One region of the Pantoea dispersa genome, then DNA from elsewhere that is predicted to be linked to it. Evidence: predicted binding sites of a transcription regulator. Region 1 holds the regulator's gene; each other region holds the start of a gene.
What was found. Region 1 encodes PurR, which represses purine synthesis genes. Its sites were predicted from a motif close to CANGCAAACGTTTGCNTG; they were not measured.
Positions count from the first base shown of each region.

Region 2: a site for PurR is predicted at 6,208-6,225, ahead of cvpA (colicin V production protein). Genes of this name have one in related genera too.
Region 3: a site for PurR is predicted at 2,190-2,207, ahead of rbsD (D-ribose pyranase). Genes of this name have one in related genera too.
Region 4: a site for PurR is predicted at 5,191-5,208, ahead of tusA (sulfurtransferase TusA). Genes of this name have one in related genera too.

Region 1 is NZ_CP082346.1:2,234,418-2,242,093, reverse strand. It holds gene K7H94_RS10355 (riboflavin synthase subunit alpha) at 1-109, shown strand, start outside; gene cfa (cyclopropane fatty acyl phospholipid synthase) at 158-1,306, opposite strand; gene punC (purine nucleoside transporter PunC) at 1,617-2,819, opposite strand; gene punR (DNA-binding transcriptional activator PunR) at 2,929-3,840, shown strand; gene purR (HTH-type transcriptional repressor PurR) at 3,837-4,862, opposite strand; gene cydH (cytochrome bd-I oxidase subunit CydH) at 5,136-5,225, shown strand; gene K7H94_RS10325 (C40 family peptidase) at 5,282-6,073, opposite strand; gene K7H94_RS10320 (Grx4 family monothiol glutaredoxin) at 6,440-6,772, shown strand; gene rnt (ribonuclease T) at 6,826-7,494, opposite strand; gene gloA (lactoylglutathione lyase) at 7,603-7,676, opposite strand, start outside.
Region 2 is NZ_CP082346.1:1,330,550-1,338,225, reverse strand. It holds gene hisP (histidine ABC transporter ATP-binding protein HisP) at 1-767, opposite strand, end outside; gene K7H94_RS06165 (ABC transporter permease) at 776-1,492, opposite strand; gene K7H94_RS06160 (histidine ABC transporter permease HisQ) at 1,489-2,175, opposite strand; gene argT (lysine/arginine/ornithine ABC transporter substrate-binding protein ArgT) at 2,369-3,151, opposite strand; gene K7H94_RS06150 (UbiX family flavin prenyltransferase) at 3,426-3,995, opposite strand; gene purF (amidophosphoribosyltransferase) at 4,109-5,626, opposite strand; gene cvpA (colicin V production protein) at 5,660-6,145, opposite strand; gene dedD (cell division protein DedD) at 6,396-7,145, opposite strand; gene folC (bifunctional tetrahydrofolate synthase/dihydrofolate synthase) at 7,135-7,676, opposite strand, start outside.
Region 3 is NZ_CP082346.1:3,960,477-3,968,152, forward strand. It holds gene rbsC (ribose ABC transporter permease) at 1-244, opposite strand, end outside; gene rbsA (ribose ABC transporter ATP-binding protein RbsA) at 241-1,749, opposite strand; gene rbsD (D-ribose pyranase) at 1,757-2,176, opposite strand; gene K7H94_RS18480 (YgiW/YdeI family stress tolerance OB fold protein) at 2,349-2,744, opposite strand; gene qseB (quorum sensing response regulator transcription factor QseB) at 2,915-3,577, shown strand; gene qseC (quorum sensing histidine kinase QseC) at 3,574-4,905, shown strand; gene kup (low affinity potassium transporter Kup) at 4,917-6,785, opposite strand; gene ravA (ATPase RavA) at 7,085-7,676, shown strand, end outside.
Region 4 is NZ_CP082346.1:3,646,017-3,653,692, reverse strand. It holds gene glgA (glycogen synthase GlgA) at 1-1,065, shown strand, start outside; gene glgP (glycogen phosphorylase) at 1,087-3,534, shown strand; gene K7H94_RS17090 (DcrB family lipoprotein) at 3,619-4,176, opposite strand; gene K7H94_RS17085 (7-cyano-7-deazaguanine/7-aminomethyl-7-deazaguanine transporter) at 4,292-4,957, opposite strand; gene tusA (sulfurtransferase TusA) at 5,268-5,519, shown strand; gene K7H94_RS17075 (zinc/cadmium/mercury/lead-transporting ATPase) at 5,538-7,676, opposite strand, start outside.

The DNA.
Region 1 (7,676 bases):
CGAAATCGATCCGCATACCCAGGCGATTGTCGACACCGTCGAACGTGTGCTGGCGCAGCGTGATGCCGCGGCCGCGCTGGTGGCACAAACGCTGCCGGACGCGGAGTAATCGCGAATAAAAAAGGCGCGGTAAGCGCCTTTTAGCATTGCACGGAAATCAACGCGCCACGCGCAAACCGCCTTCAGCGCCGCGGCTGAAAACTACCTGCCACAGCTGAATATCGCGCGCGCGAAACGCACCGGCGCAGGCGTTGAGGTAATAGCTGAACATCCGTTTGAAACGCTCGCCATACTTCTCCGCCAGCTGCGGCCATGCCGCCTGAAATCGCTCGTACCAGGCCATTAGCGTGGTGTCATAATCCGCGCCAAAGTTGTGCCAGTCTTCCATGATGAAGTGAGATTCGCTGGCATCGGCGATCTGCCGTACCGACGGTAAACAGCCGTTCGGGAAAATGTATTTATCGATCCACGGGTCGACGTTCATGTCGGTTCTGATCGCCCCAATGGTGTGCAGCAAAAACAGGCCTTCCGGTTTCAGGTTACGATCAACCACATCGAAGTAGGTGGCATAGTTTTTCGGCCCGACGTGTTCGAACATGCCCACCGACACGATGCGGTCAAACTGCTGGTTCAAATCACGGTAATCCTGCAGCAGAATGGTCACATCCAGACCGGCACAGCGCTGCTGCGCCATTTTCTGCTGCTCGGCAGAGATAGTCACGCCATGCACTTTCACCCCGTAATGACGCGCGGCGAATTCCGCCAGTCCGCCCCAGCCGCAGCCGATATCCAGCAGCGTCATGCCCGGCTCAAGCTGCAGCTTGCGGCAGATCATATCCAGCTTGTCCTGCTGTGCCTGCTCCAGCGTTTCCGCGCTTTTCCAGTAGCCGCAGGAGTACTGCATAAACGGATCGAGCATCAGTGAAAACAGGTCGTTGCCAAGATCGTAGTGCTCTTTACCAACAATCCAGGCGCGTTTCTTTGACTGCAGATTGGTGAGGCGCGCCGCGGCAATGCGCAGCGTATCTTTAAAATGGTGCGGTAACTGCTTATCCAGATGATGTTTCAGCACGCGGTGGAAGAACATATCCAGACGTTCACACTCCCACCAGCCGTCCATGTAGCTTTCACCGAGGCCCAGCGATCCCTCCTGCAGGACCCGTTTGAAAAAATCCGCATGTCTGACCTGAATATCCCAGGGGCGTGTGCCGTTGATGTGAATGTCCGCCCGCTCCAGTAATTCATGGGCGATACGAAACCATTGGTTTTCTTCAAGGCTCACTTCTTCTATACACGATGAACTCATAGCTTCTCCATCACCTTTCCGATTTGAACCTGAGAAAAAGAATAGTCAAATTCCTCAGGCCTGTGAGAGAACTCACGGAAAATCCGTGCGCCAGATAGCCGACGTATTACAGAGGTATGAATCTGAATAGAAATGTCTGCCACAACTCCGGAGGTGAATATCGTGCAGACGCCATCCCAGCGACAGTGTCGCTAAAAAATACGCTCATTATGTTATTGATTTGTTGCAGAAATGCTGACCTACTGAGTATATGCTCACGCAGGTCAGTATTCAATGGCTTATCGTTAGTTTGCTAACGATAATCGTTGCCTTAGCAATTATCTTCGCAGGGACGGGAAGCGTGAGCAATATCACTTTGTGCGCTGGCGCTGCGCTGCCACAGGAAACCGGCCCACGCGAGGATCACTGTCGCCACCATGACCAGCGTGGTATGTAACAGCGCCTGCTGCAGACCGGCGGATACAATAAGGCTGGCGAGGAAGCATAAGCCCAGCTGCAGCAGATTCTGCAGGCCGGCCGCTTTGCCGGTGGCCTGCGGGAACGGGGCGAGGGCGGTGGACACCACAATCGGGTAAATCGCGCCATTGGCCAGCGCCATGCCGCAGAACGGCAGCAGCAGAGCCACCAGCGGCGGCGTAGTCATCAGCGCCACCGCAAACAGGCCCAGAATGCTCAGGCTGTAAATCATCAGCAACCACGGCAGCAGCTGCGCACCCTGAAAGCGATTCAGCAGTGCGCGACAGCCAAATCCGCCCAGCAGGAAGGCGATGGTCTGCGGAATATAGCTCAGGCCAATGTCCGCCGGGCTCAGACCCGCGGCGGCGAGGATAAACGGCGAGCCGGTCAGCCAGGCGAAGAAACTGGCGGAGCAGGCGGCATAAATCAGTACGTTACCGCTGTAAACACGCGTCGCCAGCAGCGTCAGCCAGCCCGGCTGTGGCGCGCTGTCGTGGCGCGCACGCGGCGCGCTGGTCAGCTTCAGCGTGCCGAACAGCAGCACCAGCGTCACCAGCGTGAGCGCGAGGAAGATGGCGCGCCAGTGAAAATGGGCCATCAGCCAGGCACCGAGCAGCGGTGCCAGCGCCGGCGACAGCGCCACCAGCGGCATAATCGTGGCAAACACTTTGTTGGCTTTGGCCTGCGGATAGCGATCAACCACCAGCGCCTGCCAGCTCACCGCTGCGGCGCACACGCCTACCGCCTGCACAAAGCGCAGCGCCAGCATCAGCCAGACGTTAGTCACCCACAGCATGGCGAGACAGCTCAGCGCAAACACGCTCAGGCCAGCCAGTAAAATCGGCTTGCGGCCGAAGCGGTCCGACAGCACGCCCCACAGCACCTGCGCACAGGCAAAGCCGCCCAGAAACAGGCTCAGGCTGGCGCTGATGGTGCCCGGTGCGGAAGCAAAGTCGCGCTGCATGGCGCCGAAGGCGGGTAAATACATATCGGTGGCCAGAAAGCCGAGCATGCTCAGCACGGCAAGGTAAGGCAGAAATCCTTTGGATGACAGCATGGTTTTTCTCATTCGGCAGGTTGAACGGCGGGGAGTGTAAAAGGGTGCAGCGGGCTTTGTGAAACGCTAATATTTGCAGGGTGCTGTTAAAATTTTTGATGGGAAAACTATGTGGTCGGAATATGCACTTGAGGTGGTGGACGCGGTAGCGCGCACCGGCAGTTTTAGCGCGGCGGCGCAGGAGTTGCACCGCGTGCCCTCTGCCATCAGCTATACCGTGCGCCAGCTGGAAGGCTGGCTGGCGGTACCGCTGTTTGAGCGGCAGCATCGCGAAGTGGTGCTGACGGCAGCAGGCGAGCATTTTGTGCGTGAAGGGCGTTCTGTTATCAAAAAAATGCTGGCCACGCGCCGTCAGTGTCAGCAGCTGGCCAACGGCTGGCGCGGTCAGCTCAGTATCGCGGTAGATTGCATCGTCAAACCGCAGCGCACCCGCCAGCTGGTAAAGGATTTTTACCGTCATTTCCCCGATATGGAGCTGATCATCAGCTACGAAGTATTTAACGGCGTGTGGGACGCACTGGCTGATGGTCGTGTCGATGTGGCGATTGGTGCCACCCAGGCTATTCCGGTCGGCGGCCGCTTCGCCTTTCAGGATATGGGCGCGCTCAACTGGCGCTGCGTGGTGAGTCCGCAGCATGCGCTGGCTCACAGTCCGCAGCTGGACGACGAAACCCTGCGCGCCTGGCCGTCGCTGGTGCTGGAAGATACGTCGCGCGCGCTGCCGCGCCGCATGACGTGGACGCTGGATAACCAGCGGCGGCTGGTGGTGCCGGAGTGGGAAACCGGGCTGGATTGCCTGCAGGCCGGATTGTGCGTGGGCATGGTGCCGGGCCACCTGGCGCGCCCGCTGCTGGACAGCGGCGCGCTGGTGGAGCTGGCGTTGCCGCAGCCGTTTCCGGACAGCCCGTGTTGCGTCAGCTGGTCTGAGCAGCGCGCGTCACCGGCGCTGGCGTGGTTGCTGGAATATCTGGGCGATGCGGAGACGCTGAACCACGAGTGGCTCAGCGAGAAGGCGGCTTAACGGCGGTAATCGCGGAACGGGCCATCGGCCACGGAGCGGCGCTCAATCAGCGTGGGCTGCACTTCAATGGTCTGCGGTTCTTCGCGTTTGCTGGTGATGCGGTCCAGCAGCATCTCCAGTGCCTTTTCCCCCAGCTGGGCTTTCGGCTGGTGCACGGTTGTCAGCGCCGGGGTGAAGTAGCGCGCGTTGCGCACATTGTCATAGCCAATTACCGAAATATCCTGCGGCACGCGCAGTCCCATCTCGTCGGCCGCGCAAATCGCGCCCATCGCCATGATATCGCCGCCGCAGAATACCGCCGTCGGGCGCTGTTTCTGGTTCAGGATCTGCTGCATTGCCTGATAACCTGACTCCGGTTCGAAGTCACCCTGCACAATCCACTCGGGACGGACGCTGATGCCCGCTTCCTGCATCGCCTGCAGAAAACCCGCATGACGACCGCCACCGGTGTTGCGCTCCATCTGGCCAGGGATAGCACCGATATCGCGATGGCCGCGCTCAATCAGGTATCGCCCGGCGAGGTAACCGCCGTGGAACGCATTGTCCTGCACGGTATCGGTAAAGTCTCCGCGCGATTCGCCCCAGTCCATGACCACCATCGGGATATTGCGGTTCTCTTCCAGCATCTGCAGCAGATCGTCGGGATATTCGGAGCACATGACCAGCAGGCCATCGACGCGCTTTTGCGCCATCATTGACAAATAGGCACGCTGTTTTTGCAGATCGTTATGCGCGTTGCCGAGAATCAGCGTGTAACCACGCTCAAAGCAGTGATTCTCCACGGCTTCAATAATTTCGGCGAAGTAGGGCGCTTCGCTGGAGGTCGCCAGCAGGCCCAGCGTCTTGGTGTGATTCACCTTTAGGCTGCGGGCCACCGCGCTCGGTGAATAGTGCAGCGCTTTAATCGCTTCCCATACGGCGTTACGCGTCTCTTCCGCGACGAAACGCGTTTTGTTGATGACATGCGAAACCGTGGTGGTTGAGACCCCGGCGCGTTTCGCCACATCTTTAATGGTTGCCATGAAAATGGTACTCCTGGGCTTATCGCAACTTACTGATAAGTATATTGTTAAACGTTTGCGTCTGCTAATGGTTTTGCGCCCTGAATATCAGGGCTAATCTGCTTAATCGGGCAGGGAAACATCCTTCAGCAGGCTGTCAATGCAGCATGCGCTAAATCTGTTGCGCAACGAAAGGCGGCGATTCTAGCAAGCCGGGGCGGATAACACGAGATTTTTGCCCATCACTGTGCGAAAATTATTTAACCATGCAAACTGTGTGACTAAGGAGTTGTGATGAGTACCGATTTAAAACTGGCATTGACCACCACCGCCGCTGCTCTGCTGATGATTATTGCCTTTAGCTTTACCGCCATTCTGCATTAATAAAAAAGCCGGTGCTGCTGAACAGCCACCGGCTTTTTTGTTGCGCAACACTGAGATTAGCGCACGGTTTTCGGCGTCATCATACGGCGTGCGCCAACGTAATGCTTCTGCCAGTAATCCTCGCCCAGCGCGCTAATCTGGATATCCTTCCCGGTGCGCGGAGACTGAATGAATTTACCATTGCCCAGATAAACCCCGACATGGTCGGCGGTGCCGCGGTTGTTGATGCGGAAGAACACCAGATCGCCTTTCTCCAGCATCTCGCGCTTGATCGGCGCGGCGTCGCGCAGGTGATACATCTCATTAGCGGTACGGGGAAATTTAAACTTCACCAGATCTTTGTAGGCGTACCACACTAAACCACTGCAGTCGAAACCGGTGTGCGGTGAGGTGCCTCCCCACTGATACGGTTTACCCAGCTGGCCCATCAGTTTCGTCATCGCGGTTTCACGTGCTTTTTGATAGCGCAGGCGGTGGGCTTTGCTCATTTTAATGCCGCTCAGCTGCTGCACTTCATCATCAACGGCAACGTCACGCGATTTTTTCGCCAGCCGCTGATGACCATATTTTTTCGCACTGAGCTTAAGTGAGGATTTGCGCTGGGTGGTGTGCTGAAGTACCGTTTCGCTTTTCTGCTGTTTTTTCAGCCTGAACTTCTGTACCGACGTCAGGCGTGACTTTTTGCTGGTGGTTTTCACCGGGCGTCGTTTGCGACGCTCATCTTCACGCGCGTTCTTTTTCTCCGCTTTCTGCAAACTGGCATTAACCGGCGCATGCGGAGAAGCCGCCGCCACATTAAAGAACAGTTGGGCAAAAGCCAGTATGAAAAGCGTAATCAGTAAACGCATAGTCCGGTTACAGGTTAAGCCGTCGGCAGGAAGCCAGACCGCGGTAAAGTTAGAAAAATCTGATCGACGATCAGCACCGGGGCAATTCTAATCCACTTTTTTTGCAAAAGGTAAGGTCTTTTTCCATTAATCTGTCACGGTACTGAAAGTGGGGCAAAAATGAGCGATTTCAGCTGTTTAACCCAGCGGAATTATTGCTAATTATTAATTGATTAATGCTTATTGATGATATGAAAATGTTATTCGTGGCGCGCGAACTTAACAAACATGGCGATATGCGCCGGCTAAGGCAAAATCCCGTTTTCAGTCGCGGGGCGAAGTCGCTACAATAAACAAACACGAAGTGAAGGATTAAGGAAGGCAAAAATGAGTACTGTTGAAAAAATTCAGCGCCAGATCGCAGAAAACCCGATCCTGCTGTACATGAAAGGTTCGCCGAAACTGCCAAGCTGCGGTTTCTCTGCGCAGGCGGTACAGGCGCTGTCTGCCTGTGGGGAGCGCTTTGCGTACGTAGACATTCTGCAAAATCCGGATATCCGCGCTGAGTTACCTAAATACGCCAACTGGCCAACTTTCCCGCAGCTGTGGGTGGATGGCGAGCTGGTCGGCGGCTGTGACATCATCGTTGAGATGTTCCAGCGCGGCGAACTGCAACCGCTGATCAAAGAGACCGCTGAGAAGCACAAAGAAGCAGAATAAGAAAAAGGCCGACAGCAGTGTCGGCCTTTTTTTTGGCTGCGGTCTGACGGGCCTCAGGCTGAGGCATCGTCTTCGGCCGGCTCTTCACTCACCGCCAGCGGCCAGCCGCCGAGGCGTTTCCAGCGATTCACCAGTTCGCAAAACAGCGTGGCGGTCTGTTCGGTATCGTACAGTGCCGAGTGCGCCTGAGTGCTGTCAAAATCTATTCCCGCCGCTTTACAGGCCTTCGCCAGCACCGTTTGTCCCAGCACCAGCCCGCTCAGCGCGGCGGTGTCAAAGGTGGCGAACGGGTGGAACGGGTTACGCTTCATGCCGGTGCGCTCTGCTGCCGCCATCAGAAAATTATGATCAAAGGTGGCATTGTGCGCCACGATAATCGCCCGGTTACAGCCACTGTCTTTGGTACCTTTGCGCACCATTTTGAAAATGGCGTGCAGCGCCTCATATTCACTCACCGCGCCGCGCAGCGGATTGCTGGGGTCGATGCCGGTAAACGCCAGCGCTTCGGGATTGAGAATCGCCCCTTCGAACGGCTCCACGTGGAAATGCAGGGTTTCATCGCGGTGCAGCCAGCCATCCTCATCCATTTTTAACGTGGTGGCGGCGATTTCCAGCAGCGCATCGGTTTGCGCATTAAAACCGGCGGTTTCAACGTCAATCACCACAGGATAAAAACCACGGAAGCGTTGATGGAGAGCGTTTAAGGCGTTCGATTCAGACATCAGGATCTCATTGCAGGAAATGGGGCAGCGCGCATTATGGCAAAAATCGGCGCAGGGTGCAGCAGGAGAGGGAAGTCAGCCCGCAAATTAGCAGGCTGACTAACGGCATTAGTTGCCGAGGCCGTGACCGGCGTGTTTGTTTTCGATCAGCTCGATTTTGTAGCCGTCCGGATCTTCCACGA
Region 2 (7,676 bases), 900 kb from region 1:
AACGATCCCTTCAAAAACTGCTGCAGGCGCGGGCTTTTCGGGTTGCCGAACAGTTCGTCTGGCGCGCCCTGCTCTTCGATTTTGCCCTGATGCAGAAAAATCACGTGGCTGGATACGTGACGGGCAAACTCCATCTCGTGCGTCACTACCACCATGGTTTTGCCCTCTTCGGCCAGCTTCTGCATGATGCGCAGCACTTCGCCTACCAGCTCCGGATCGAGCGCTGAGGTCGGTTCGTCAAACAGCAACACTTCCGGCTCCATCGCCAGCGCGCGGGCAATCGAGACACGCTGCTGCTGGCCGCCTGACAGATGCACCGGGTATTTGGCACGCGCGCGCGCATCAATACCGACTTTATCGAGGTATTTAATTGCCCGCTCACGCGCTTCGGCTTTGCTCAGCCCCAGCACCTGAATCGGTGCTTCAGTGACGTTATCCAGCACCGTCATGTGGCTCCACAAATTAAAGTGCTGGAACACCATGGTCAGCCGGGTACGCAGCGAACGCAGCTGCTCCTTGTTGGCCACTTTCAGCTGGCCATCGGTGTCGCGCACCAGGTTTATCGCCTCGTTGTTAACCGCGATGGTGCCTTCACTCGGCTTTTCGAGGAAGTTGATGCAGCGTAAAAAGGTACTTTTCCCGGAACCGGACGAGCCAATAATGCTGATCACATCGCCGGCGTTGGCCTGCAGCGACACGCCCTTCAGAACTTCATGTTCACCGTAACGCTTATGCAGTTCGGTAACGCTTAATTTATTTTCAGCCATAGTCATACTCAGTGCGACGAAGAGGGTTTCACATGCGCGAGGAAGCGGCGCTCCGCAAGGCGGAACAGGCTAATCAGCACGTAAGAGATAATCAGGTACAGCACCGCAGCGATGCCGAACGCGGTGAACGGCTGATAGGTCGCCGAGTTGATATCGCGCGCGATTTTTAGCAAATCCGGCACGGTGGCGGTGAACGCCAGCGCGGTGGAGTGCAGCATCAGAATCACTTCATTGCTGTAGGCGGGCAGCGCGGTGCGCAGCGCCGACGGCAGAATGATGCAGCGGTAAAGTTTAAACGGCGAGAAACCATAGGCGCGCGCGGCTTCGATTTCACCGTGTGGCACGGCGCGAATGGCACCGGCAAAAATCTCGGTGGTATAAGCACAGGTGTTCAGGGTAAATGCCAGCAGCGTACAGTTCAGGCCGCTGCGGAAGAAGGCGTTCAGCAGCTCGGAGCCTTTCACCACCTCCAGCGTGTACATGCCGGAATAGAACACCAGCAGCTGCACATACAGCGGCGTGCCGCGAAACACATAGGTAAACAGCCACACCGGCGTGGAGATATAGCGATTTGGCGACACGCGCGCGATGGCCAGCAGCACCGCAAGGCTGCCGCCAATTACCACGGAAAGAATCAGCAGCCACAGCGTGATGGCCACGCCGGTAAAACGGTAACCGTCGGTCCAGAGCAGTTGTTTCCAGTACTCCTGAATAATCTCGATCATAACTCTGCCCTTTTCACCCCTACCGAGTAGCGGCGTTCAAGCCACCACAGCACGCCGTTGGACAGCGTGGTAAACACCAGATAAATCACCCCGGCCACAATCGCGAAGTAGAACGGTTGCCAGGTACTTTTGCCAGCCAGCTGCGTGGCTTTTACCACATCTTCAAGGCCGAGCAGCGACACCAGCGCGGTGGCTTTGAGGATCACCTGCCAGTTGTTGCCGATGCCGGGCAGCGCAAAGCGCATCATCGCCGGGAACAGAATGCGACGGAAAGTTTGCGAGCCGGTAAAGCCGAAGGCGGTGGCGGCTTCAATCTGCCCTTTCGGCACCGCGAGAAACGCGCCACGGAAGGTTTCAGTGAAGTAAGCACCGTAGATGAAGCCGAGCGTAATAATACCGGCCACCATCGGGTCGATATCAAACTGTGCCATGCCGAGCGCATCGGTTACGGCGTTGAGGGCAATCTGCAGACCGTAAAAGATCAGCAGCATCAGCACCAGGTCGGGCACGCCACGGATTAGCGTGGTGTAGCCTTCAAAAATCATCGCCAGCGGGCGATTGCGGGAGAGTTTGGCACCGGCCCCTATCAGGCCCAGCACCACGGCAAGCACCACCGAGCTGAGCGCCAGCTCAAGGGTCACCAGCGTGCCTTTGAGAATTACTTCAGAATAGCCATACAACATGGGTTCGATCCTGTCGTGAGGGAAATAAACAAACGCTGTCCAACAACACACGGACAGTCCTGACCAGGATGTGAATCACGGAAGGATGGTGGCAAGCGTATGAACTCCGGGAGTTTACATAAGTAAGCGCCCGGAGTGAATAGTTATGACCCACGTTAGCGTGACTCAATACACCCGTCCAGGAACAGGAGTCTTAATCGCCGTAAACGTTGAAATCAAAGTACTTCTTCGCAATCTTGTCGTAGGTACCGTCTTTGCGCATGTCGTTAAAGGCTTTGTCGATGGCAGCTTTCAGATCGGCGTCATCTTTACGCAGGCCCATACCGGTGCCGACGCCAAAGATTTTGTCATCTTTCACCGCCGGACCGGCGAACGCGTAGTTTTTCCCGACCGGCTGCTTAAGGAAGCCTTCGCTCGCCTGCACTTCATCCTGGAACGCCGCATCAATACGGCCAGCGTTCAGGTCCTGATACACCAGATCCTGGTTGGCATACGGCGTGACGGTCACCCCTTTTGGACGCCAGTATTCATTGGCGTAGGTTTCCTGCGTGGTGCCCTGCAGCAGGCCGATGTTCTTGCCCTTCAGCGACTCAATGGTCGGCTGCAGTTTAGACCCCTTCGGCGCCACTAAACGCGCGTTCGCTGCATACAGTTTTTCCGAGAAGGCGATCTCTTCCTGACGTTTCTCGGTGATCGAGAGTGAAGAGATGATGGCGTCGATCTTCTTCGCTTTCAGCGACGGGATCAGCGCATCGAAATCACTTTCCACATAAGTACATTTGGTCTTGATACGCTTACAGATCTCGTTGGCCAGGTCGATATCAAAGCCAACCAGCTGGCCCTGCGCGTTCTTGGACTCAAACGGCGGGTAAGTTGGATCGGTCCCGATGCGCAGCGACTGCGGTACCGCTGCGAACACGCTCGCAGCGCCGGACATAGCCAGCATCAGAGAAAGAGCCAGAACTCGCTTTTTCATAGGTAACCCTCAAGTGAAGTGCTTATTGTTATGTGGTGCGTGATGTGTTTGCGCTGAATGTTTTGCAGGTTTCATGCCAGTTGTGCAAATCGGCGAAACTGTGCGCAGGCGCACTAAATACCGCGTCCATCTGCGACGCAAGCACTTAGTTTGTGAGGGAAATATAACAGCGGTGTGAGGAAGAAAAAGTGAGATTGTTAACTTTTGGTGCACAAGATGCACGAACAGTGATCGGCCCCGCGCTTTTGCACGCATTCAGTGCATTATTGCACCATCATGCACCCTGCCAGCGGGTAAACAGATCTTCCGGCAGCTCGATATCAAACTGATCCAGCACGCGGTTGACCGTCTGATCAATCAAATCGTCGATGCACTGCGGGCGGTGATAAAACGCCGGCACCGGCGGCATAATCAGCGCCCCAAGCTCGGCGGCGGTGGTCATCATGCGCAGATGACCGAGATGCAGCGGGGTTTCCCGCACGCACAGCACCAGCCGGCGCTGCTCTTTCAGCACCACGTCGGCGGCGCGCGTCAGCAGACTGTCGCTATAGCTGTGCACAATGCCCGACAGGGTTTTCATGGAACACGGCAGAATGGCCATACCCAGCGTTTTGAACGAGCCGGACGAGATGCTGGCGGCGATATCGCGCACATCGTGCACCACATCGGCCAGCGCCTGCACGTCACGCAGGCTGTAATCGGTCTCCAGCGCCAGCGTCTGCCGCGCCGCCGGGCTCATCACCAGATGGGTTTCCACTTCGGCTAACGGTTGCAGCACCTGCAGCATACGCACGCCGTAGATCGCGCCGCTGGCGCCGGAAATACCAATGATGAGTCGTTTCATAATTCTGCCTTGCTGCAAAAGAGTGCGCCAATAATAGCCGCTCCGCCGCCATAAATACAAAAACAAACAGGGCGGGATTGCGCCCGCCCTGTTTCGTCTGCCTGAGACTGACCTTAACCTTCGTTATGCAGTTCCAGGTTCTCCACTTCGTTCTGACGCGCAATCGCTTTGGCATCGTCGTTACGCAGCGACTGCAAATATTCCAGATACTGCAGGTCAACGTCTTTGGTGACGTAGATGCCGTTGAACACTGAGCATTCGAACTGGGCAATATCCGGGTTCTCTTCACGCACCGCGTCGATCAGATCCTGCAGATCCTGGAAAATCAGCGCATCGGCTTTAATCAGCTGACGAATCTCTTCCACTTCACGGCCGTGCGCAATCAGCTCGGTAGCGCTCGGCATATCGATGCCGTAGACGTTAGGGAAGCGGATTTCCGGTGCCGCCGACGCCAGATAGACGCGCTTCGCGCCCGCTTCACGCGCCATCTCGATAATCTGCTCAGAGGTGGTGCCGCGCACAATCGAGTCATCCACCAGCAGCACGTTTTTATCGCGGAACTCAGCGCGGTTGGCGTTGAGCTTACGGCGCACCGCACTGCGGCGCAGCTGCTGGCCCGGCATAATAAAGGTACGGCCCACGTAGCGGTTTTTCACAAAACCCTGGCGGTACGGCTTATCAAGAATACGGGCGATCTCCAGCGCGGTATCGGTCGAGGTTTCCGGAATTGGGATCACCACGTCAATATCAAGATCTTCCCACTCGCGGGCAATTTTCTCGCCCAGCTTGGTGCCCATGCGCACGCGTGCGCTGTAGACGGAGATCTTGTCGAGGAACGAGTCCGGACGCGCAAAATAAACGTACTCGAACAGGCACGGATTGCTTTTCGGGTTCGCTGCGCACTGGCGCGTCGAGAGCTGACCCTGCTCGGTGATGTACACCGCTTCGCCTGGCGCAACGTCACGAATAAATTCGAAGCCGAGCGTATCCAGCGCCACGCTCTCTGAGGCCACCATGTATTCGGTGCGGCCATCGGCCAGCTCACGCTTGCCCAGTACCAGCGGACGGATACCGTTAGGATCGCGGAACGCAACCATGCCGTGACCGATAATCATCGCCACCACGGCGTAAGCGCCGCGCACCTGCTGATGCACTGCCGCCACGGCAGCAAAAATGTTGTCAGCTTCCAGCGGATAGTGCTGAAAACGATCCAGCTCCTGAGCAAAGATGTTGAGCAGGATTTCGGAATCTGAGGTGGTATTCACATGACGGCGACCGACTTCGAACAGCTGCTTGCGCAGTTCATGGGCGTTGGTCAGGTTACCGTTGTGAGCCAGCGTGATGCCGTACGGCGAGTTCACGTAGAAGGGCTGCGCTTCAGAGGCGCTGGAGCTGCCGGCAGTCGGATAACGCACGTGGCCGATACCCATATTTCCCTGCAAACGCTGCATGTGGCGCGCTTCAAACACGTCGCTGACCAGGCCATTGGCCTTACGCAGACGGAAGCAGTTCAGCGCATCGATGGTACAAATGCCGGCGGCATCCTGCCCGCGGTGCTGCAGCACCGTTAACGCGTCATAGATCGACTGGTTTACTGGCATAAAACCGGTGATACCAACAATACCGCACATGTTGTCATTTCCTCATTAGCCGCACTCCCGGTGTTACCGGGGTAAAAAACTCGACGTGCTTTTCAGGTAATCGAAAAACCACCTGATGATGTAACTGAACTGGGGAATGAGTTGAGACTGTTGCCAGTCCGGACTTTTTGAAAAGCCGGTGAATGTATCAAGGAAGAAGAGAATGGCGGATACAATCAGCACGCCACGCAACGCCCCGAAACAGACCCCCAACACCCTGTCGGTTCCCGACAAGCCGGTTTTCTCAACCAGCGAGCCGATCACATAGTTCACGATGGCACCCACAATCAGGGTGGCAACGAATAACACCGCGATGGCGATGCCGTTGCGAACCAGTTCGTCGTCAAAACCTGTAAACCAGACTGCAAGGTAGGCGTAGTAATGACTGGCGACAAAAAACGCGCATCCCCAGGTAACAAGAGATAAGGCTTCCCGGACAAACCCGCGAATCAGGCTGACCAGAGCCGAAAAACCAACTACCGCAATAATGACGTAATCAATCCAGATCATGAACGCTTCCAGTACAGTGCATTTGCACCCCTGCATCCAGTTCGGGGCGCATTCTAACAGAAAAAGAAAACGTTTGCGTAGGGTTTTCCGGTTCTGTCCCGAGAAAAAGGGCGATGAAAAAAACTTTCCTCGCCCTTGTTGATGTCAGCCATTTAACCTGCTGATATTCCATAAATTTTCAGTAACGCTTCGCTAAAAAATACGCCAAAAGCCGCGCCTGTTTCTGCTATCGGCGCGGCTTATCAGTTGATCAGCGTGTGCTGTACGGCTTCACAACCCCGCCGAGGCCGGAGATGCCTTTCAGCTCGCCGAGGGCACCCTGCAGCTTCGCTTTGGACGCATCCGGCCCCACGTAAATGCGGGTGATCTGCCCCTGCACCGGCGTCGACGGCACGGTAAAAGCGCGATAGCCGGAGAGCCGCAGCTGCGCCACGATCTCATTCACTTTGGCGGCGTTCTTCAGCGCGCCGAGCTGCACTACATACGCCTGTCCTGCTGGCGCGGCCGGCTCGCTCTGCTTCGGCGTTTCCGCCGCTTTAGGCTGCTCTGTAGTTTTTGGCTGTTCTGTCGCTTTCGGTTGTTCTGCCGGCTTCGGTTTCGGCTGCTCCACCGGTTTAGGCTTGGGCTGCTCGACCGGCTTCGGCTTCACCTGCTCTGCCGGCTTCTGCTGCTGGTGCACCGGCGGCGGCGTCACGACGCTGGGCTGGCTGTTTTGCGCTGGCTGCGTGCTGCCGCTGGCGGCACTGCTCTGCGTTGCGCTGCTGGCGGGCGCCTGCTGCGCCGCGCTCGCACCTTCCGGCGGCTGCGACGGCAGCGGCTGCGTCACCGGCGGCACCATTTCGCTGTCCTGCTGATCGTCAGGCTTTGGCACCAGCGGAATCGCCGCGAACTCCTCTTTATAATGCTTTTTCTTACCGTCCAGCAGACCCGGTAACACGATGACGCCAATCGCCACCAGAATCACCGTGCCCACTAAACGATTCTGAAACTTACTTGCCACTGCCGTTCTCCGCTGCCATCGATTGCATCACCTGCGCTACGGTGTGGAACGAGCCGCACACCAGAATCACATCGTCGGGCTGAGCCTGCTGCCGCGCCGCCTGCCACGCGGCTTCAACGCTCTGCCAGGCGCTGCCGCCCTGCAGATGCGCCATCAGCTGATCAGCGGACGCCCCGCGCGGGCCGTCGAGCGGCGCGCAGTACCAGCGGTTGACCTGCGGTGCCAGCGCAGCCAGCGTCCCGGCGATATCCTTGTCGTGCAGCATGCCAACCACCGCATGCACCGTGCCGTGTGCCGGCAGCTCAGCGAGACGTGAAGCCAGATAATAAGCCGCATGCGGATTGTGTGCCACATCAAGGATCACGCGCGGCGCGGTGCTGACCGTCTGGAAACGTCCCGGCAGAATCGCCAGCGGCAGATGCTGACGAATCAGCGTCTCGCTCACCGTCAGGCCGGAAGCGCGCAGCGCCGCAATGGCGGTGGCCGCATTGGGGAGCGGCACCTGGGGCAGCGGCAGATCGCGCAGTTCCC
Region 3 (7,676 bases), 1.7 Mb from region 1:
CCAGCAGCGAGCCGACCGAAAGGTCGATGCCTGAGGTCAGAATCACCAGCGTCATGCCCACCGCCATGATGGCGTTGACCGACGTCTGCTGCAGGATGTTGAACATGTTGGGCAGCGTGAAGAAGTTCGGGCTCTGGCTGGCGACCACGGCGATCAGCACAATCAGTGCGATCAGCGATTTCTGCTCCAGCAGCCAGGCTTTGCTGAACCAGCGACGGCTGGCAGGTAAGGTTTGGGTACTCATACAACTAACTCCTCGCTGTGTTGCTTACCGACCGCCGCTGCCATCAGGGATTCCTGGGTAGCCTGCTCACGGGAAAATTCGCCACTCAGATGGCCTTCATGCATCACCAGAATGCGGTCGCTCATGCCCAGCACTTCCGGCATTTCCGACGACACCAGGATGATGCTCAGCCCTTCGGCTTTAAACTGGTTAATTAACTGATAGATCTCTTTTTTCGCCCCGACATCGACGCCGCGCGTCGGCTCGTCGAGGATTAGCACATCCGGGCGCGTCATCAGGCCACGCGCAATCGCCACTTTTTGCTGATTACCGCCAGACAGCAGACCGATCGGCTGCATCATTGACGGCGTTTTCACATTGAACAGGCGGATAAAATCGCCCACCGCCAGCTGCTCTTCGGCGTGCTTCAGGCCGCCATCGGCGCGGCTGAAGTAGCGCAGCGCGGTCAGCGACATGTTCTCTTTGACCGACATACCGAGCACCAGTCCGTCACGCTTACGGTCTTCCGAGATATAGACGATGCCGTTGGCCAGGCCGTCCTGCGGCGAGCGGGTGACAATCTCGCGGCCGTTGAGCGTCACTTTGCCGTGCGTACGCGGCAGCGCGCCGTACAGCACCTTCATTAATTCGGTGCGGCCCGCGCCCATCAGACCGGAGATGCCCAGAATTTCGCCCTTACGCAGGGTAAAGCTGACATCTTCTACGCCCGGTCCGCTAACGTGCTCGACCCGCAGCCGCACCTCGCCCGGTGTCTGATCGAGATGCGGATACTGATCCTCAAGCTTGCGGCCGACCATCATTTCGATCAGGCCCTCTTCGCTGAGATCGCCTACCGCGCGCTCGGCAATAAACTGGCCGTCACGGAACACGGTGACGTCATCGCAAATCTCAAAGATCTCTTTCATGCGGTGGGAGATATAAACAATGCCGCAGCCCTGCGCTTTCAGCTCATTGATGACGCGGAACAGCGACAGGGTTTCGGTATCGGTCAGCGCGTCGGTCGGTTCATCCATAATGATGACCTGCGACTCGAAGCTGAGCACTTTGGCGATCTCCACCATTTGCTGGTCGCCAATCGACAGATCACCCACCAGCTTGTGGCTGCTGAAGCGCAGATTGAGGCGCTTTAACAGCGCATCCGCCGCGGCATACATCTGTTTCCAGTCGATGCGGCCAAAGCGGTTAACGAATTCACGGCCGAGGAAAATATTTTCCGCAACGGTCAGCTGCGGGATCAGGTTCAGCTCCTGATGGATGATGCCGATGCCGGCTTCCTGAGACGCTTTCGGCCCGGAGAACGTCACTTCTTTGCCCAGCCAGTGCAGCGAACCGGCGTCCATGCTGTAGATGCCGGTCAGCACCTTCATCATGGTGGATTTGCCCGCGCCGTTCTCTCCCACTAACGCCATCACGCGCCCGGGATAAACCGCCAGCGACGCGCCGTTGAGCGCCTTCACGCCGGGAAATGATTTTTCAATTCCCCTGAGTTGCAATAACGGTTGCATAGCGGCCTCAGAAAGTGACGCCCGCGCTCAGGATGACATTCGCATACGGAGAGCACTCTCCGCTGCGAATGACCGCCTGACTGCGCTGAGTGTGTTGTTTGAACTGTTCATGGCTGGTGTAACGAACGCTAATCACATTCCCCTGGTGCTGTTGCAAGGCTTCGAGCACGGCGATCAGCTGGCTATGGAGTTGCGGATTGTGTTGTTGGATCTCTTCCGCTATCAGGGCGCTCTCAACCTGCATCTCCTGCGTGATGACCTCCACCACCTGTAAAAAATCGGGCGTACCGGGCGTAAGCGCCAGATCGATGCGCTGTGGACCGGCCGGGATCGGCAAGCCCGCATCGGCAATCGTCAGCGTATCGGTATGCCCGAGGCGGGCAATCACATGAGAGACTTCAGCGTTTAACAGGCGACCTTTTTTCATTTATTCCACTCCACAGCGAAACGTTTCGCTGTCTGGCAGTGTATTAAATGTACATGGCAACTCAATGACGGGATCACGGAAATGTGATCCCCATCGAAACGTTTCGCCTGGGCCGGGGAAAATTTGAGTTTGGCGGGATGGCGGAGCCCACGACGTGGCTCCGCAGGGGAGGTTAGGGCAGTTTACGCACCTGTTTAACGTCCAGTTCAATCGAATTGAAATCCTTATCCAGTTCGCCGGTCAGCTCGACCTGATCCTTCGGCGTAATGGTCTGGCCGTTCCAGCGTTTGTGGTCGATCTCCACTTTCATGCTGCCGCTGCTGTCGCGGAACAGATAATCTTCATCGCCGATCTGCTTATCAAGCTGGCCGCGCACGGTGATCCAGCTGTCATCCTTCATCTCTTCGGCCTGTTTTACCGTCACCACACTGCTGTTATCGGCCTTAAAACCGCCGGCTTTAGCCTGAGCGGCTGGCGCGTTAGGGTCGACAAAGCCACCCTGCTGGGCGGCTAACACCGGGGTTGCCGCCAGGGCGATAATGGCGAACAGCGCTGCACTCTTTTTCATTTTTCACCTCATTTCCATGTCTGTGCGGATTACGGGAGCTATTTCACCACAGGGTTCTTAACAGGATCTTAAGGGAAAAAAAGAGGGAAAAAATAAGCTAAAACGGGCGAATGACGCTGTACAAGCGCGCATCTGCTTCGTATAAACCCCCAGGTAACCGGGAGAAACGCATGCGCATTTTATTAATTGAAGACGATACGCTGATTGGCGATGGCCTGAAGGTCGGCCTGACCAAACTGGGTTTCAGCGTCGACTGGTTTGTCAGCGGCGAAGCCGGATTTCAGGCGCTCAACGCGGCGCCATGGGATGCCGTGGTGCTGGATCTGTCGCTGCCGCAACGTGACGGGCTGGACATCCTGCGCCAGTGGCGTGAGCAGGGCGCGGATGTCCCGGTGCTGATCCTCACCGCACGCGATGCGCTGGACCAGCGCGTGCAGGGCCTGCAACTCGGTGCCGACGACTATCTGTGCAAGCCGTTTGCGCTGACGGAGGTGGCCGCGCGTCTGCAGGCGCTGATTCGTCGCCGTCACGGTCAGCTGCAGCCAGAGCTGCGTCACGGCGGGCTGGTGATGGCTCCCGGCAGCCACAGCGTGACGTTGGATGGCGAACCGCTCAGCCTGAAAAGCCGTGAGCTGGCGCTGCTGGAGCTGTTCCTGCGCAATCCCGGTCGCGTGCTGACGCGCGCGCAGCTGGAGGAGAAACTGTACAGCTGGGACGACGACGTCTCCAGTAACGCGGTCGAAGTGCACATCCACCATCTGCGTAAAAAGCTTGGCAGTCAGTTCATCCGCACCGTGCACGGCATTGGTTACACGCTGGGAGCGGCAGAATGAGTCTGTTCCTGCGACTGGCCATCGGCTTTCTGCTGTTAATAATTCTGTGTGGTGCCAGCGCCACCTTTAGCGCATGGCAGCAGACGCGCGACACCGTTAATGAGCTGTTTGATACCCAGCAGATGCTGTTCGCCAAACGCCTGCTGGCGCTGGATGCCAGCCGTCTGCAGGCCGCCTCGCTGCCAAAAACCAAAGCGATTTTGCGCCACCATCGCGGCGATCAGGATGACGACGCGCTGGCCTTTGCGCTGTTCAGCGCCGACGGCAAACCGCTGCTGAACGACGGCGAAAACGGCCGCGATTTGCAGTTTACAGCGGATCGTGACGGCTTCCACGATGGTCGCCTGCGTGGCGATGACGATCGCTGGCGGCTGCTGTGGCTGACCTCAGCCGATAAGCAGTGGCGCGTGGTGGTCGGACAGGAGTGGGAATATCGTGATGACATGACGCGCGATCTGGCACTGAGCAGTCTGCTGCCGTGGCTGGTAGCCATGCCGCTGATGCTGCTGTTGCTGCTGGCGCTGGTGTGGTTTGAGCTGCGTCCGCTGAAACGCCTGACTGCATCGCTGCAGCAGCGCGCGCCGGATGATGCCACCCCACTGACGCCGCAGCGCCTGCCGCTGGAGGTGAAGCCGCTGGTGGCGGCGCTTAATGGCCTGTTTGCCCGCATGGCACAGCTGGTCCAGCGCGAGCGACGGTTTACCTCCGATGCGGCGCACGAGCTGCGCAGCCCGCTAGCGGCGCTGCGCGTGCAGAGTGAGGTGATTCAGCTGGCCGGCGATGACGAGGCGATGCGTAACCATGCGCTGCAGCAGCTCGACAGCGGCATCCTGCGCGCCACGCGGCTGGTCGATCAGCTGCTGACGCTGTCGCGCGTCGAAGCAGACGATCTGCGCAGCGAATTTCAGCCGGTCCCCCTCGCGCCGTTGCTGCACCAGTTGGTCACCGAACACCAGGCACAGGCGGCAGCGCAGCACACCAGGCTGACGCTGACGGCTGACGCGGAACCGGTGATGAACGGTCATCCACTGCTGCTGGGTTTACTGCTGCGCAATCTGCTGGATAACGCGCTGCGCTACACGCCTTCCGGCAGTGAGATTCAGCTGCGGCTTAGCGCCCGCAGGCTGGAGATCGCGGATAACGGACCGGGCGTCAGCGCAGAGCAGCTGGCGCGGCTGGGCGAACGCTTCTGGCGACCGCCGGGGCAGGCGCAAACCGGCAGCGGGCTTGGCTTGTCGATTGTGAAAAATGTGGCTCAGCTGCACGGCATCCGGCTAACCTTCAGCGCGGTGCAGCCGCAGGGGCTGCGCGTCACCCTCAGCTGGTGACGCGCGATGCGTCAGATTTCGACCTGAGTACCGAGCTCGATTACCCGGTTCGGCGGAATTTCAAACTGATCCGGCGCGCGCAGGGCGTTGCGCTGCAGCGCAAGGAATAGCTTGCCGCGCAGACGCAGATACCACGGGCGTTTGCCGATGATCAGCGACTCGTGTGACATAAAGAACGAGGTTTCCATCATGCGGCAGTTGAGCCCTTCGAGGCCGCAGCGGTGGAAAATCTCCTCGACGTTCGGCGTTTCGCGCCAGCCGTAGCTTGCCACCACGCGCCAGAAGGTGGGCGACAGCTGCTCAATGGTCACGCGACGCACGTTGTGCACATAAGGCGCATCTTCGGTACGCAGCGTCAGCAGCACCACGCGCTCGTGCAGCACCTTGTTGTGCTTCAGGTTATGCAGCATGGCAAAGGGGATGACATTGAGCGCCCGCGACATGTAGACCGCCGTGCCCGGCACGCGCACCGGCGGCGATTTCTCCAGCGAGGCGATCATCGCCTCCAGCGAATTGCCATGCTCATGCATACGACGCAGCAGGCGGAAGCGCTCGCTCTTCCACGTGGTCATCACGATAAACATCATCAGCGCCAGCGTCAGCGGCAGCCAACCGCCGGAGAACACTTTGACCAGGTTGGCGGAGAACAGCGAAACGTCGATGCACAGCATCGCGATGAGAATCAGCACCACCAGATAGCGATTCCAGTGCCAGTTCTGAATCGCCACCGTTGAACACAGAATGGCGGTCAGCACCATGGTACCGGTCACCGCAATCCCGTAGGCGGCCGCCAGATTACTGGAGTGCTCAAAGCCGACGATCACAATCACCACAGAGAAATAAAGCAGCCAGTTGATCACCGGAATATAAATCTGGCCGGATTCCTCTTCGGACGTGTGCACGATGCGCATCGGCGGCAGATAGCCAAGACGCACCGCCTGGCGCGTCAGCGAGAATACGCCGGAGATCACCGCCTGCGAGGCGATCACCGTGGCCAGCGTCGCGAGAATCAGCATCGGAATCAGCGCCCAGTCCGGTGCCAGCAGGAAGAACGGGTTTTTGATGGCCTCCGGATGCTCCAGCAGCAGCGCGCCCTGGCCGAAATAGTTGAGCACCAGCGACGGCAGCACCACCACAAACCATGCCAGGCGAATCGGAAACTTACCAAAGTGGCCCATATCGGCATACAGCGCTTCAACGCCGGTGATCGCCAGCACCACCGCGCCCAGCGCGAAGAACGATACCGTTTTGTACTGAATGAAGAAGTGCAGCGCCCAGTACGGGTTCATGGCGTGCAGCACCTCAGGATTATTGATGATACTGCGCGCGCCCAGCACCGCCAGAATGATGAACCACAGCAGCATCACCGGCGCGAACAGCTTACCGACAATGCCGGTGCCGTGTTTCTGAATCACAAACAGCAGCGTCAGTACCGCAATCGCCAGCGGCACAATGTAGCTATCAAGGCTCGGTGCGGCGATCTCCAGCCCTTCGATGGCCGAAAGCACGGATACCGCTGGCGTGATCACTACTTCCCCGTAGAAGAAGCTGCCGCCAATCAGCCCCATGATCACCAGAATCGCCGTGGCGCGTGCGCCGGTATTGCGGCCCGCCAGTGACATCAGCGTCAGGATCCCGCCTTCACCGGCGTTGTCGGCGCGCATCACATAACTGATGTATTTAAGCGAAACCACCAGAATCAGCAGCCAGAAGATCAGCGACAGAAAGCCAAACACCGCCTCGCGTTCCACGCCAAAGCCGAACTGACCAGAGAGACACTCGCGCAGGGTATAGAGCGGGCTGGTGCCGATATCGCCATACACCACACCGATCGCCGCCAGAGTGACTGCGCCAAGGGACTGTTTCTTATCCGAGCTCATAAGTTGTCTTTTGTTGGAGCCGCGCAGGCCTCAGCCCGGCGCTCAGATCATCAAAAAGCGCACAGTATGCACATATTCCCGAAAAAACCTACTTTTACCGTCTGGCATTACGCCGTCTGCGCAGCGTTTTTTCGCCGAAAATCGGCGCGAAATACGCTGAAAACCCGCGATTTGCCTCACCTCAACCTTCTGAAACAAAAAAGCTGACGGCTATCAACGCTTTCACGCATGATAAACAGTAGAGTATTGCGCTCGCCAGAATATGACGGCACCAGGATCAGAAGGACAATGATGTGATTATGGCTCAACCCCATCTTTTGGCAGAAAGAATTTCTCGCCTCAGCAATGCCCTGGAGAAAGGGCTGTATGAACGGCATCATGCCATTCGTCTCTGCCTGCTGGCAGCGCTGAGCGGCGAAAGCGTGTTTCTGCTCGGGCCACCGGGCATCGCCAAGAGCCTGATTGCCCGCCGCCTGAAATACGCTTTCCAGCACGCCCGTGCCTTTGAATACCTGATGACCCGATTTTCCACACCTGAAGAGGTGTTTGGCCCGCTGTCGATCCAGGCGCTGAAAGATGAAGGACGCTATCAGCGTCTGACCAAAGGCTATCTGCCGGATGCCGAAATTGTCTTTCTGGATGAGATCTGGAAAGCCGGTCCGGCGATTCTCAATACGCTGCTCACCGCCATCAACGAACGTCGCTTCCGCAACGGCGACAGCGAAGAGCCGATCCCGATGCGTCTGCTGGTCACCGCCTCCAACGAACTGCCGGAAGCCGACAGCGGTCTGGAAGCGCTGTACGACCGTATGCTGATCCGGCTGTGGCTCGACAACGTGCATGAAAAGCAGAACTTCCGCAGCATGCTGACCCACCAGCAGGATGAAAACG
Region 4 (7,676 bases), 1.4 Mb from region 1:
CTGGATACTTACTGGCAGCCGGACATTGTGCACGCGCACGACTGGCACGCCGGTCTGGCTCCGGCCTATATCGCCGCACGCGGACGTCCGGCGAAAACGGTGTTTACCGTGCATAACCTGGCGTATCAGGGGCTGTTTTCCGCGCGGCATCTGGACGAAATCCAGATCCCGCGCGCCTATTTTGAAATGCACGGGCTGGAATTCTACGGCCAGATTTCTTATCTAAAGGCCGGCCTGTTTTATGCCGATCATATAACTGCCGTCAGCCCGACCTATGCGCTGGAGATCACCCGGCCGGAGTTTGGCTACGGCATGGAAGCGCTGCTGGAGCAGCGGCTGCGCGAAGGACGGCTGAGCGGAATTCTCAACGGCGTCGATCCCGGCATCTGGGATCCGGCACACGACCTGCTGCTCACCGCCCGCTACGACCGCGACACGCTGGAGAGCAAAGCGGAGAATAAACGTCAGCTGCAGATTGCCATGGGGCTGAAGGTTGATGACAAAGTGCCGGTGTTCTGCGTTATCAGCCGTTTAACCAAACAGAAAGGGCTGGATCTGGTGCTGGAAGCACTGCCGGGACTGCTGGCACAGGGCGGGCAACTGGTGCTGCTGGGCCAGGGCGATGCGGAACTGCAGCAGGGCTTCCTCGCCGCAGCTGCTGAGCATCCGGGCAGCGTCGGCGTGCAAATTGGTTATCACGAAGCGTTCTCGCACCGCATTGTCGGTGGCGCGGACGTCATTATGGTGCCCAGCCGTTTCGAACCGTGCGGTCTGACGCAGTTGTACGGCCTGAAATATGGCACGCTGCCGCTGGTCAGGCGCACCGGTGGACTGGCGGATACCGTACAGGACAGCTCGCTGGAAAACCTCGCCGACGGCGTAGCCAGCGGCTTCAGCTTCGAAGACAGCAATGCCTGGTCACTGCTGCGCGCGATTCGTCGTGCTTTTGTTTTATGGTCCCGTCCTTCACTCTGGCGTTATGTTCAGCGCCAGGCGATGGGGATGGATTTTAGTTGGCAGGTGGCAGCACAAGCCTACCGCGATCTTTATCAACGCTTGCTGTAATGAGAGATTGGGATACCGCATATGAACGCACCTTTCACCTATGCCTCACCCACGCTGACGGTTGACGCCCTCAAGCACTCAATCGCCTATAAGCTGATGTTTACCATTGGTAAAGATCCGTCGATCGCCAACAAGCATGAGTGGCTGAACGCCGCGCTGCTGGCGGTACGCGATCGCATGGTGGAGCGCTGGCTGCGCTCCAGCCGTGCGCAGCTGTCGCAGGATGTGCGCCAGGTTTATTACCTGTCGATGGAGTTTCTGATGGGGCGCACGCTGGGCAATGCCTTGCTGGCGATGGGCATCTATGACGATCTCAATCAGGCGCTGGATGAGATGGGACTCGACCTCAGCGAGCTGATGGAAGAAGAGAACGATCCCGGGCTCGGCAACGGCGGTCTTGGCCGGCTGGCGGCCTGCTTCCTCGACTCGCTGGCCACGCTGGGCCTGCCCGGACGCGGCTACGGTATTCGCTACGATTACGGCATGTTCAAACAGAACATTGTTGACGGCCAGCAGCGTGAATCGCCGGATTACTGGCTGGAGTACGGCAATCCGTGGGAGTTCCAGCGCTTTAACACCCGTTACAAAGTGCGTTTTGGCGGGCGGTTGCAGCATGAAGGCAGCCGGGTGCGCTGGGTTGAGACCGAAGAGATCGTGGCGATGGCCTACGATCAAATCATCCCTGGCTTCGACACCGATGCCACCAACACGCTGCGGCTGTGGGGCGCGCAGGCCAGTAACGAAATTAACCTCGGCAAGTTCAATCAGGGCGACTACTTCGCGGCGGTGGAAGATAAAAACCACTCGGAGAACGTGTCGCGCGTGCTCTATCCCGACGACTCGACCTACTCCGGGCGCGAGCTGCGTCTGCGCCAGGAGTATTTTCTCGTCTCTGCCACGGTGCAGGATATCCTCAATCGCCACTGGCAGATGCATGAAACCTGGGACAACCTGGCCGACAAAATTGCCATCCACCTCAACGATACCCATCCGGTGCTGGCGATTCCTGAGCTGATGCGTCTGCTGATTGATGAGCACAAGTTTACCTGGGACGACGCCTTTGAAGTCACCTGCCAGGTGTTCTCGTACACCAACCATACGCTGATGAGCGAAGCGCTGGAGACCTGGCCGGTGGACATGATCGGCAAGATCCTGCCGCGTCACCTCAGCATCATCTTCGAAATCAATGACTACTTCCTGAAGACCATTCAGGACTACTATCCGGACGACTGGGATCTGATGGCGCGCATCTCGATCATCGACGAAAACGATGGTCGCCGCATCCGCATGGCGTGGCTGGCGGTGGTGGTTAGCCACAAAGTTAACGGCGTGTCGGAGCTGCACTCTAATCTGATGGTGCAGTCGCTGTTCGCCGATTTTGCCCGTCTGTTCCCGGGGCGCTTCTGCAATAAAACCAACGGCGTGACGCCGCGCCGCTGGCTGGCGCTGGCCAACCCGGCCTTGTCAGAAGTGCTGGATGACGCCATTGGCCGCACCTGGCGTACCGATCTGGCTCAGCTGAGCGAGCTGGTGCCGCACATTGACTATCCGGCGTTTATTGAACAGATCGCCGATGCCAAGTTCGCCAACAAGAAGCGCCTCGCGGAGTGGGTGGCGAAGAATATGGATATCGTGCTGGATCCGCAGGCGCTGTTCGACGTGCAGATCAAGCGTATTCACGAATACAAACGTCAGCTCCTGAACGTGCTGCACGTCATCACGCGTTACAACCGCATCAAAGCCGATCCGACCGCAGAGTGGGTGCCGCGCGTCAATATCTTCGCCGGGAAAGCGGCGTCGGCCTATTACGTCGCCAAGCACATCATTCACCTGATCAACGATGTCGCCAACGTGATCAACAACGATCCGCAGGTGAAGAACAAGCTGAAGGTGGTGTTTATCCCTAACTACGGCGTCAGCCTGGCGCAGATCATCATTCCGGCGGCGGATCTCTCCGAGCAGATCTCTACCGCCGGCACCGAAGCTTCCGGCACCAGTAACATGAAATTTGCGCTAAACGGCGCGCTGACCATCGGTACGCTGGACGGGGCCAACGTGGAGATGCGCGAGCACGTCGGCGCAGAGAATTTCTTTATCTTCGGCAACACCACGCCGCAGGTGGAGAAGCTGCGCATTGAGGGCTATAACCCGCGCAAATACTATGAAGAGGATGCGGAACTGCACCAGGCGCTGACGCAAATCGCCAGCGGCGTCTTCAGCCCGCAGGAGCCGGGACGCTACCGTAACCTGTTCGACGCGCTGGTCAACTTTGGCGATCATTATCAGCTGCTGGCGGATTACCGCAGTTACGTGGATACCCAGGATAAGGTGGATAAGCTTTATCGCCAACCGGAAGAGTGGCAGCGGCGTGCGGCGCTGAACATCGCCAATATGGGGTATTTCTCCGCCGACCGTACCATTCAGGAGTACGCGGATGAGATCTGGCATATTTCGCCGGTGAGGTTGTAAACGAGGCACATTCTGTAGCGGCGCAATTTATTGCGCGGTTTTTAACAACGCGCGATAAATCGCGCCGCTACCGTTGGTGCGAACTTACTTCAGAGTAATGCTCTTCACAATCGCATCGGCATCGCTCTGCGCCTGCTGCTGATTGTCGGCGGGCAGGGTGATCTGCAGCGTCAGCAGTTTACCGTCCACCTTCGCCAGAATAACCGAGGACCAGGAGGTCTGATTGTTGGCGGAAATCACCGTATCCAGCTGCTGTGCCGGCTGATCTTTCAGCGTCACCGCTTTATTCGACACCACCTGCAGCTGCGGATCGCGGTTGCGCTGCTGCTGCTCCAGACGCTGAGCCAGCGCATCCAGTGCTTCACTGGTCGGATCGCCTGCAATCACGATAATTGCGCGCTGGCCGGTTTCATCAGCATACACGTGCATATTGGTGGATTCCGAACCCAGCTTGCCGCTCTTATCTGACATGCCTGCTGGCAGGCTGAAACTCAGCTTACCGTCCATCAGGTTTACCGTCTGTGCTGACTGACTGGCGCTGGCGCCGTTGCTGTTTGCCGCCGTGTCGTCTTTCTTCTGATCACACGCCGCCAGGCCTAACACCAGCAGGCCGATGCCCGCATATTTCACTAAGTTACGCATTCTTATCCCTTCGTAAGGTTTCCATCAGCCGTTATCAAAACGGAATCGGTGCTTAAAAGCAATCAGCGCTTTGTCAGGAAATCTTAGCGTGCCGTGGCGTTTCGTCTACGTTCAATTAGCCGAAATTCATCTGGCGCTGAGCCGAACGTTCCGCCAGGCGCTTAAGTGCCGCATTGAGCAAAACACCGTAAGCAGGCAGGAAGAAAACCATGCAGATCAGCACTTTGAAGCTGTAATCCACCAGTGCGATCTCCACCCAGTGGCTGGCCATGAACGGGTCCGGACTCTTATAAAAGGCGATAAAGAAGAAGGCCAGCGTATCGCTGATATTGCCGAGGAACATGGCACAGGCAGGCGCAATCCACCACTGCGGCAGTTTACGCAGGCGGTTAAACACGTGCACATCAAGGATCTGCCCCAGCGCATAGGCCATAAAGCTGGCGCAGGCGATACGCGCCACGAACAGATTGACCTCCTGCAGCGAGGCCCAGCCCTGCCACGCGCCCTGATAAAACACGCACGACACGATGTAGGAGATAAACAGCGCCGGAATCATCACCGCAAGGATAATGCGCCGTGCCAGCGGTGCGCCAAAAATACGCACGGTGAGATCGGTGGCGAGAAAAATAAACGGGAAGCTAAACGCACCCCAGGTGGTGTGGAAACCGAAAATCGCGACCGGCAGCTGCACCAGATAGTTACTGGAGGTAATCACCAGCAGGTGAAACAGCGACAGCCAGAATAGCGCATGCATACGCTGACGAGCAGAGAAGTTGATCATAAAGGCCTTTTTTTTAAAAATGGGGTGAGGGAACCCAATCCCCTTCATCGTTGGCATTTTTGCTGCGTTGGCCGCGCTTGCGTACCCCGGTCACTTACTTTAGTAAGCTCCCGGGGATACGCGCACTTGCCGCCTTGCAGAAAAGCCAACGATCCTGGGGATGTCTGGTATTGCTTAATAAAAAATCGGACGGCATCTTAGCGTGTTGCGCAACAAATGCAATGGTTAATTTTAACGCAATCGTTCTCGCCTTGCGCGCGCGCTGTAGCGCGTTAGAATGAGCGCCCACCCTGAATAAAGACAGAGAATCATGAGCGATCCTTTTTCCGCTGCGGACCATACGCTTGATGCGCTTGGGCTGCGTTGCCCGGAGCCGGTGATGATGGTGCGCAAAACCGTGCGTACCATGCAGGCGGGCGAAACGTTGCTGATCATCGCCGACGATCCGGCGACCACGCGTGATATTCCCGGCTTCTGCCGCTTTATGGAGCATCAGCTGCTGGCACAGCAGACCGAGAGCCTGCCGTACCAGTATTTGATCCAGAAAGGCGCGGATGCCTGATCGCGGCATCCGCCCGCCTCAGCGCTGACGCAGCAGGCGCAGCGCGTTGGCGGTGACCAGCGCGGTGGCACCGGAATCGGCCAGCACCGCCAGCCACAGGCCGGTAAAGCCGAGCAGCGTGGTGACGAGGAAAATCGCCTTCAGCCCCAGCGCCAGCGCAATATTCTGACGGATAATGGCGCGCGTGCGGCGTGCCAGCTGCACGGTGCGCGGCAGAATCGCCAGGTTATTCTGCGTCAGAGCCGCATCGGCCGCTTCCAGCGCCACATCGGTGCCGCTGCCCATGGCAATCCCCAGCGTCGCGGCCTTCATGGCTGGCGCATCGTTGATGCCATCGCCGACCATCGCCAGCGGCTGCTGCTCGCCCAGTTCACGCACGGCGGCTACCTTATCCGCAGGCAACAGACCGGCGCGATAGCTGATGCCGAGTTCGGCGGCAATCGCGGCGGCGGCGCGCGGATTATCGCCGGTCAGCATCACGCTGCGAATTCCCAGCGCCTGCAGCGCCGCCAGCGCACTGCGGGCCTCCTCGCGCAGCAAATCCTGCAGCGCCAGCAGCCCGAGCGGCTGTGCTTCGCGCAACAGCACCACCACGGTTTTGCCCTGTGCCTCCAGCTGCGCAATCTGCTGCTGCTGCGCGTCACTCAGCGCCGCCGCATCACGCGGTGCCAGCAGTTGATGCATCACGCCGTCGATTTGTGCGCGAATGCCGCTGCCGGCCAGCGTTTGCTGATGCTGCGCCGGTGGAATCACCTGCTGCTGGCGCTGCGCTTCCGCGACTATCGCCCGCGCCAGCGGATGGCCGGAGCCCTGCTCAATAGCGGCCGCGAGGCTGAGCAGCTGTTGCTGTGCATCCGCGCCAAACGGCTGCACGTCGGTAACCTGCGGTTTACCGGCGGTCAGGGTGCCGGTTTTATCAAACGCCAGCGCCTGCACCCGGCTGAGGCGTTCGAGCGCCGCGCCGCCTTTAATCAGCGCGCCCTGGCGAGCCGCCGCCGCCAGGCCGGAAGTGATAGCGGCAGGCGTGGAGATCACCAGCGCGCACGGACAGCCAATCAGCAGCAGCGTCAGCCCTTTGTAGATCCACGGCAGCCAGGCGCCTAATCCGAGCAGCGGCGGCAGCACCATCACCAGCAGTGCCAGCAGCATGATGGCCGGCGTGTAGAGGCGGCTGAAGCGATCGATAAAACGCTCCACCGGCGCGCGGTGACTTTCAGCTTCTTCTATCAGCTGCAGAATGCGGTCGATAGCGCTGTGGCCCGGCTGTGAGGTCACGCGCAGCGTCACCAGCCGATCCACGCTGGTGGCACCTGCCATCACGGCATCGCCCGGCTGATGGGCCACCGGTAGCGATTCGCCGGTCAGCGCACTTTCATCAAAGCTGGCGCTGGCGTGCAGCAGCTCGGCATCGGCGGGCAGACGACCGCCTGCCGCTACTTCAATCACATCACCGGGCTGGAGCGCCGCCAGTGCCACCTGCTCACGCTGTGTGCCATTGACGCGCGTGGCGGTGTCCGGACGCAGCGCCATCAGCGCGGTGACGCCACGGCGCGCCCGCGCGGCGGCATAGGCTTCCAGCCGTTCTCCCAGCTGGAACAGCAGCAGCACCATGGCAGCTTCGGCGTGGGCGCCAATCACCAGCGCGCCCGCGGCGGCGAGGGTCATCAGGGTTTCAATGCTGAACGGTGAGCCGCTCCGTATGGCCTGCCACGCGCTGCGGGCTACCGGCACCAGACCGACCAGCGTGGTAAGCACAAACAGGCGATCGCCCCACAGCGGCGTGAGCTGGCTCAGCAGCCAGCTGGCGATCATCAACAGCGTGAGCAGTATGAGCGAGGCATTATCGCGCCAGCGGCGCGCCGCCGGTGCGGGGTTCTCAGTGGATTTCAGGCTAAAGCCGGCGTGGTTAACGGCCTGTTCGATAGCCGGACGAATATCGCTGTGCGCCTCAACCAGCAGATTTTCACTGGCGAATATCACCCGCGCGCTGGCGACCTGCGGCAGCTTTTGCACGGCGGTTTCGATTTTGCGGGCGCAGCTCGGGCAGTCCATGCCGGCAATCTGCCAGCGGAACTGATAGGGCGCGGACGCGCGCCTGTCGCTGTCGGCGTCGCCGCCGCCGGGACTGTCGTCATCGCTGGTGCAGCAGCCGCAATC